DNA from 3 places in the Gluconacetobacter brunescens genome. Region 3 is predicted to be linked to each of the others. Evidence: predicted binding sites of a transcription regulator. Region 3 holds the regulator's gene; each other region holds the start of a gene.
The links. The regulator LexA, encoded in region 3, represses DNA repair genes until DNA is damaged. The targets are predictions, from matches to a motif close to TGTTCTANNTANGTTC.

Region 1 (2,199 bases), on a different contig from region 3:
TCGGGTTGGAATCGAGAAAAGGGCGATGACCGTACATCGATCACATAGCTGATCTTGGCACGAGCGAGTTGATTGAGAAGTTCGCTCTGAGTTTGGCTTCCATAGCCGATTGAGAATATCCGTCCTGTAGCCATGATCAATCCAATGCGCCTCCATTGTGATTTATAGCGCAATCCTACAGTCCACACCAGCTTCACAGGCGGCGCGGTCCGAATGGGTAATGGTAATGCGTAATCGAAATAAACGGCGGCCGACCTACGGCGCGACTAAGAGGCCAAGCCCCCACCGCAGCGACGATTACGCGATTACGGGCCGCCGATGAACATGCGGTGTGGGCGGCGATCACCTCGCGCGACGAAGCGGTGCGTCCGCCTTTCAGGTTGTGTCTGATCTGTTGGTGATGACTTACATTGGTCGATAGCTATCATGAATGTGAACATTGCGAATGGCTGCCTTCGGGCATCTCTTCCCGATAACCGACTATCCGCTTCCCCCCCCAGAACTGCTATCACGAAGCCCCCTCCGGCGAGGCAATCCTCACCAACGCCCCATCCGCCAACCGCTGCTGAAGCCTCAGCGCCTCATCCGCCGGCGCCGTCATCCACAAATCCATATCCTCCTGCCGCGTCAGGATGACAGGTATGGCCTTTGGATGAACGGTACTGACCTCCCGGTTGGCCTCGGTGGTCAGGAATCCATACAGGTCGTCCGTCGTCTCGCCATCGGCCAGCTTCCTGACAGATGTCCACCGGCACCAGAGCCCTGCGAAGAAGGCCAGCGGCTCACCGTCGGCCCTGGCGAACCAGACCTGACGGCTTCGTCCTCCCTGCAGATGTTCGGGCTCGGCGAAGGCCGTCAGCGGGACCAGGCAGCGGTGTTCCACACCCAGCCAGCGCCGCCACCAGGACGATTCCGTGTGCCGGATGTTGGTAATGCCCCGGTCCACCTTCTTGCCCTTGAGCATGCCGGGCGGCGTCGGCATCCCCCAGCGGGACATGACCAGCTCCCGGCCACCCTCGGCATTGCGGACAATCGGGGCCATCGTGTTCGGCCACACCTCGGGCAACGGTTGCAGGTTGCCGATGTGGTCGATCATGACCCTGGCGATCGTCCGGATCGCCTCCTGGTTCGTCATTACGGAGTAGAGGTTGCACATCGCTGCCTGCCTTCCGCCGTCGGACAGAGAAAACGACCGTGAGTCAAAGCCTTGTAGATATCAGAGACATAGCCGGGCCTCAGCCATTCCCTGCACTGTGCCACATCTCCGGAGATCGTGCCTTGACTCTCATCGCATTTAAGGAACAAAGCATGAACTCTTATCACTGACGCCCGCCAGCATCGGACGGATCGAAATGACCACGAAGGGGAGCCCAGCCCAGAAGAAGCCTGCCCTGGAAGCGCTCCAGGCGACCATTGCCCGCATCGAGGGACACAAGAACCGCAAGCGCGCCGTCCTGCCGTTCGGGGTGAAGGCGATCGATACGAGACTGCCGGGTGGCGGCCTGGCCCTCGGGGCGTTCCACGAAGTGGCCGGTGGCGGGAATGACGCCCTGAACGCGACGGCAGCGGCCCTGTTTGCCGCAGGGATCGCCGCCCGGACCAAGGGCAAGGTGCTGTGGATTGTCACCCGGCAGGACATCTTCGCGCCGGCTCTCGATCAGGCCGGACTGGCTGCCCGCCGGGTCATCCATGTCGAAGCATCCTCGGACAACGACGCCCTGGCCTGCTTCGAGGAAGGTCTGCGGCATGGCGGGCTGGGTTCCGTGGTCGCCGAGGTCGGGCGGCTGACGATGACGGCCTCGCGGCGCTTGCAGATCGCGGCCGAAGGGACCGGAACGATCGGCCTGGCTGTCCGGAGATGGCGCCGCCAGACGGAAGCCGCCGATTTCGGACAGCCGACAGCCAGCACCACACGCTGGCGGGTCTCCGTCCTGCCATCCGCGCCGCTTCCCGTGCCCGGCGTGGAGCGGCCCCGGTGGATGCTGGAATTGCTGCGCGCGCGATCGGGGGAATGCGCGGATTTCGAGGTGGAGGGGTGCGATGCCAACGGGAGGATCGAATCGTGTGGTGTCGCTCTACCTGCCGCTGTGGCCGACGGAGCGCATCAGGAAGAAGCTGGGCAACGCCGCGCCTGAGAGACCGCTGGCCTTGGCCGGCCAGGAAGGCAGCCGTCGCGTCGTCATGTCCGCCGACCTTGCC
Region 2 (2,199 bases), on a different contig from region 3:
GTGTATAACGCGCAAACATACCGATGGCAACGAACCCGAGATTCCGTATAGAATACGAAATCGGATCGAAATCGCCACCAAAGTATCCTATATATCTTAAAAATTCATTACTATTTTGGTGCCATATTCTACCGTTTGGACCTATTAACGCTTCCATAATTTTCCACTTCACGGACTATGCTGTATAGCCGTAGCGTATGCGTGCCCTTCCAGGAAAGAGATTCCGAACGTGAGGTAGGTTGCGCAGCGTTCTGGCTGGTCGGCTGCGCCCGAAAAGGCACAGTCCGCCCCTCACAAGGCGGAGCCTGCTTGCAGTGACATCAGGTGATCAGGATCGAGGGGACGCTGAAGTACAGACGCGGCCTCCCAGTCTCCTTCCAGCCAAAGTGCAATCTCATCGGCCGTCTCGAGAATGACCGGCATCGCCTTCGGATGAACGGGCGCCACAACAGTGTTGGCTTCCGTCGTTAGGAAGCCGAAGAGGTCGGCGGTAATTTCGCCTTCGCGCACTTTCCGAACAGAGGTCCAGGACGTCCACAGGCCGGCAAAGAACCGTAGGGGGCGACTTTCCGCGGCAGCAAACCAGACCGGCTGGATCCGCCCATCAGGCAGAAGGCCGTTCTCCGCGAAGGCCGTGAACGGCACCAGGCAGCGATGCGCCGGGCCAAGCCAGCGGCGCCAGTGAGGTGATTCCGTGTTCCTGATATTGGTGACGCCCCGATCGACCTTGTGACCCTTCAGCGCGAAGGCCGGAGAGGGCATGCCCCAGCGGGCCATCACCAGTTCCCGGCCGTTCGCACCGTTCCGCACGATCGGGGCGGCATAATCGGGATAGATGGAGGGCATCGCCGGCAGGTTGCCAGTGCGATCGGTCATCGCGGCTGCGGCAGCCCGGATCGCCGATGGCGCGCTTTCCATGGCGTAAAGGTTGCACATCGTCCCACCTCTCCCGACTGCGGCCCTGGGCGAGCAGAGCGTACTTCCGGCGTCGCCGTCCATCGAATGAATCGCTTGTGTTCCCTTTTTGTTCCTGCCTATGATCCGGCCGATCCTGAGGGAGCGGGAGCGAGCGGCGATGAACCAGCACAGAGAGACGATGGAATTGCTGCGCGAGCAGATCGCGCGGATCGAACGCCGATCCAAGATATCCGACGCAGCACGCCATCTTCGCACCGGCCTGGCCGACGTCGATCGGCACCTCGGAGGCGGCCTGCCATGTGGCGTCGTGCATGAATTCTACGGCGCCGGCAGCGACCTGCGTGTGGCGGCCAAGCCATCCCGCTTCATAGCCTCGATCCTGGCGGACACCGAGGGACAGATCGTCTGGATCTCCGGACGCTACCTGGATCTGCATCTGGCCGGCATCCGGGCGGCCGGACTGGACGCCGGCAGGGTGATCTGCATCGAGACGAGGCCCGAAAACGTGCCCGGCCTATGTGAGGATATTCTGCGCGAACGGGCAGTGGCGGCCGTGGTGGCAGATATGGACGCGCCTCTCTCGTTGACGGCCTCTCGGCGGCTGCAGCTCGCATCAGAGGCAGGCGATACGACCGGCTTTCTGCTGCACCGCGAGTCTGCGCCGTCCGATACAGGCCGGCTGCCGCCAAGTGCCTGCCAGACCCGCTGGAGGGTCCGTGGAGAGCCGTGCGTTCTGCCGTTCTCTGCTTCACCGTCTCTTCCCGCCCTTGGTCCCGAGCGCTGGACGATCGAACTGCTGCGTCAGCGCGGCGGCCGTTCCGCGTCCTGGTCCTGTGAGATTCCGCCTTATGTCACGCCGCATCATCTCCCTCTGGCTCCCGTACTGGCACACGGATCTATGGCGCCGGCGCAATCAGGACCAGCCGGCAGAGTCGGGACTGGCGCTGCATACGCATGATGGACGCCGGCATGTCGTGGCCGCGGCGGACCGCGTCGCGCGGGCGGCCGGGGTCGTGCCCGGGATGGCGTTGACGCATGCTCGGGCGCTGGTTCCGGACCTGTCTGCGCCCCTGCTCGATGCAGACGCCGATGGGGATGCTCTTGAGCGCCTTGCCGAATGGTGCCTGTGGCTGTCGCCCCTGGTTGCGATCGATGCGCCCGATGGGATCTGGATCGACAGTACGGGATGCGATCACCTGCAGGGCGGCGAAGCCCCGATGCTCGATACGCTGGCCGGTCGTCTGGCGTCGTTGGGGCTGACCTGTCGCCTCTCCCTCGCCG
Region 3 (2,199 bases):
GGCTGGCTGCGGCGGCGAACCACGCCTGGGTTGCTGTTCGCCGTCGCCCGGTCGTGGTCATCCTGTCCACGGGCGACGAAATCGCGCTGCCGGGCGAGCCGATCGCGCCGGGCGGCATCGCCAATTCCAACACCCCGATGCTCGCCGCCCTGGTGCGCGCCTGCGGCGGCGTGCCGGTCATGCTCCCTTCCGCACGAGACACCGCCTCGGATATCGCCCGCCTGGCCCAGGGGATCGAGACCGCCGACCTGCTGCTGACCGCGGGCGGCGCCAGCGTCGGCCGCTACGACCTGGTGCAGCAGGGGCTGGAGCGGATCGGGCTCGCGGTCGATTTCTGGAAGATCGCGATGCGCCCCGGCAAGCCGCTGATGCATGGCCGGATCGGCCGGGTGCCGGTCCTGGGGCTGCCGGGCAATCCGGTGGCCGCCCTGGTCTGCGGCCTGATCTTCGCCCTGCCGGCAATCCGCACGCTGGCCGGGCACGCGGAGCCGCGCCTGCCGGAGGATCTGGCGATTCTGGGCGGCGACCTGCCGGAGAACGACCGAAGGGCCGATTATCTGCGCGCCACGCTCTCCCGCGCTCCCGATGGCAACCTGATCGCGACGGCCTTCAACCGCCAGGATTCGGCGATGCTGCATATCCTGGCCCGCAGCGAAGCCCTGATCATGCGCCCGCCTCACGCGCCCCCCGCACGCGCAGGCGCGCCCTGCCGGATCATCAGGCTGGACACGCTCTCGATCTGACCGCCCGTTTCGATAACCGCAATGATATTGACGGCCGGAGGGGGAACCAATATAGAACACAACAAGGCGGTTTCCTGTTTGTTCCCTTCTGTTGACAACGGATTGGCCGACTGACGGAACGACTGGGTCACGGGGTGCCAATGCTGACGCGCAAGCAACATGAACTGCTGCTGTTCATCGACCGGCACCTGAAACAGACGGGGTTCTCCCCCTCCTTCGACGAAATGAAGGATGCGCTGAACCTGCGATCGAAATCCGGCATCCACCGGCTGATTTCGGCGCTGGAGGAACGGGGTTTCCTGCAACGCCGCCATCACCGCGCCCGGGCGCTGGAGGTGCTGCGCCTGCCGGAAATGGCCTCGCCCGCCACGCCGCAGGAGCCTGCCGGCGCCGCCGTGGCGACCATGCCCGCGCCGGACCCGGTCGATCATGCCTTCGTGCCCAACGTCATCAAAGGCGATTTCGCCGGCCGGCTGGCAGGCGCACCCATCGCGACCGATGCCGAGGCGGTCAGCCTGCCTTTCTATGGCCGTATCGCCGCCGGCCAGCCGATCGAGGCATTGCGCGAGACCGGGGCTCAGGTCTCGGTACCGCTGAACCTGCTGGGCCGTGGCGACCACTACACGCTGGAAGTCGCCGGCGATTCGATGATCGAAGCCGGAATTCTCGATGGCGACACCGTCATCATCCGCCGGGGAGATACAGCCGATAATGGACAGATCGTGGTCGCGCTGATCGACGATCAGGAAGTTACGCTGAAACGGCTCCGCCGGCGCGGCAGCACCATCGCCCTGGAGCCCGCCAACGCGCGCTATGAATCACGTATCGTGCCGTCCGACCGCGTGCGCATCCAGGGGTCTCTGGTCGGGTTGCTGCGCCGTTACTGACAACGGCGTCAAAAGCCCTCCGGGACTTCAACCGACTTCGAAGCGGCTGACCTCGATCCCCGTTCCAACGGGCAGCAGAACGCTGGACATCCCCGGCAGGGCGCGAATCGCGCGACCGTAGCGTTTCACGTCCTCCGTTCCCGGCCGGATCATGTTGTCGGCGACGATGATCGCACCAGAATTGAGGCGCGGGTAGAACGCCTCGAGACACGGCACGTAAAGATCCTTCCACAGATCGACAAAGACGAAATCGACCTTTCCGGACATCTCCCCGATCATCCGCACGGCATCCCCGACCCGGAAATCGATCCATTCGGCCAGCCCGGCCTGTTCGGCCATCTGCCGGGCATAAGCGGATTTGTAATCGTGCAGTTCCATCGTGATCAGCCTGCCGCCGGTCGCGCGGGCGGCCTCGGCCAGCCAGATGCCAGAATAGCCGAAGGAGGTGCCGAGTTCGAGAATGGTCGGGCTATCCAGACTGCGGGCGACGATGTTCATCAATTGCCCGGTCTCGGGCCCTATGGCCCGCATGCGCTGGTCCTGCCCGCCATCGCGGCCGCCGGGCGCCT

Region 1: ACMAUO_RS15010 (ImuA family protein) is a predicted target of LexA. The motif match lies at 1,300-1,315, and genes of this name have one in related genera.
Region 2: ACMAUO_RS20585 (ImuA family protein) is a predicted target of LexA. The motif match lies at 1,015-1,030, and genes of this name have one in related genera.

What each region holds. Positions count from the first base shown of each region.
Region 1 is NZ_JBLHEN010000002.1:596,463-598,661, forward strand. Features, by position in the region: gene ACMAUO_RS15000 (DUF488 domain-containing protein) at 1-134, opposite strand, end outside; gene ACMAUO_RS15005 (SOS response-associated peptidase) at 509-1,156, opposite strand; gene ACMAUO_RS15010 (ImuA family protein) at 1,353-2,135, shown strand; gene ACMAUO_RS15015 (DUF6504 family protein) at 2,065-2,199, shown strand, end outside.
Region 2 is NZ_JBLHEN010000004.1:91,764-93,962, forward strand. Features, by position in the region: gene ACMAUO_RS20580 (SOS response-associated peptidase) at 292-936, opposite strand; gene ACMAUO_RS20585 (ImuA family protein) at 1,076-1,876, shown strand; gene ACMAUO_RS20590 (DUF6504 family protein) at 1,767-2,199, shown strand, end outside.
Region 3 is NZ_JBLHEN010000001.1:438,354-440,552, reverse strand. Features, by position in the region: gene ACMAUO_RS01870 (molybdopterin molybdotransferase MoeA) at 1-743, shown strand, start outside; gene lexA (transcriptional repressor LexA) at 884-1,630, shown strand; gene ACMAUO_RS01860 (O-methyltransferase) at 1,658-2,199, opposite strand, start outside.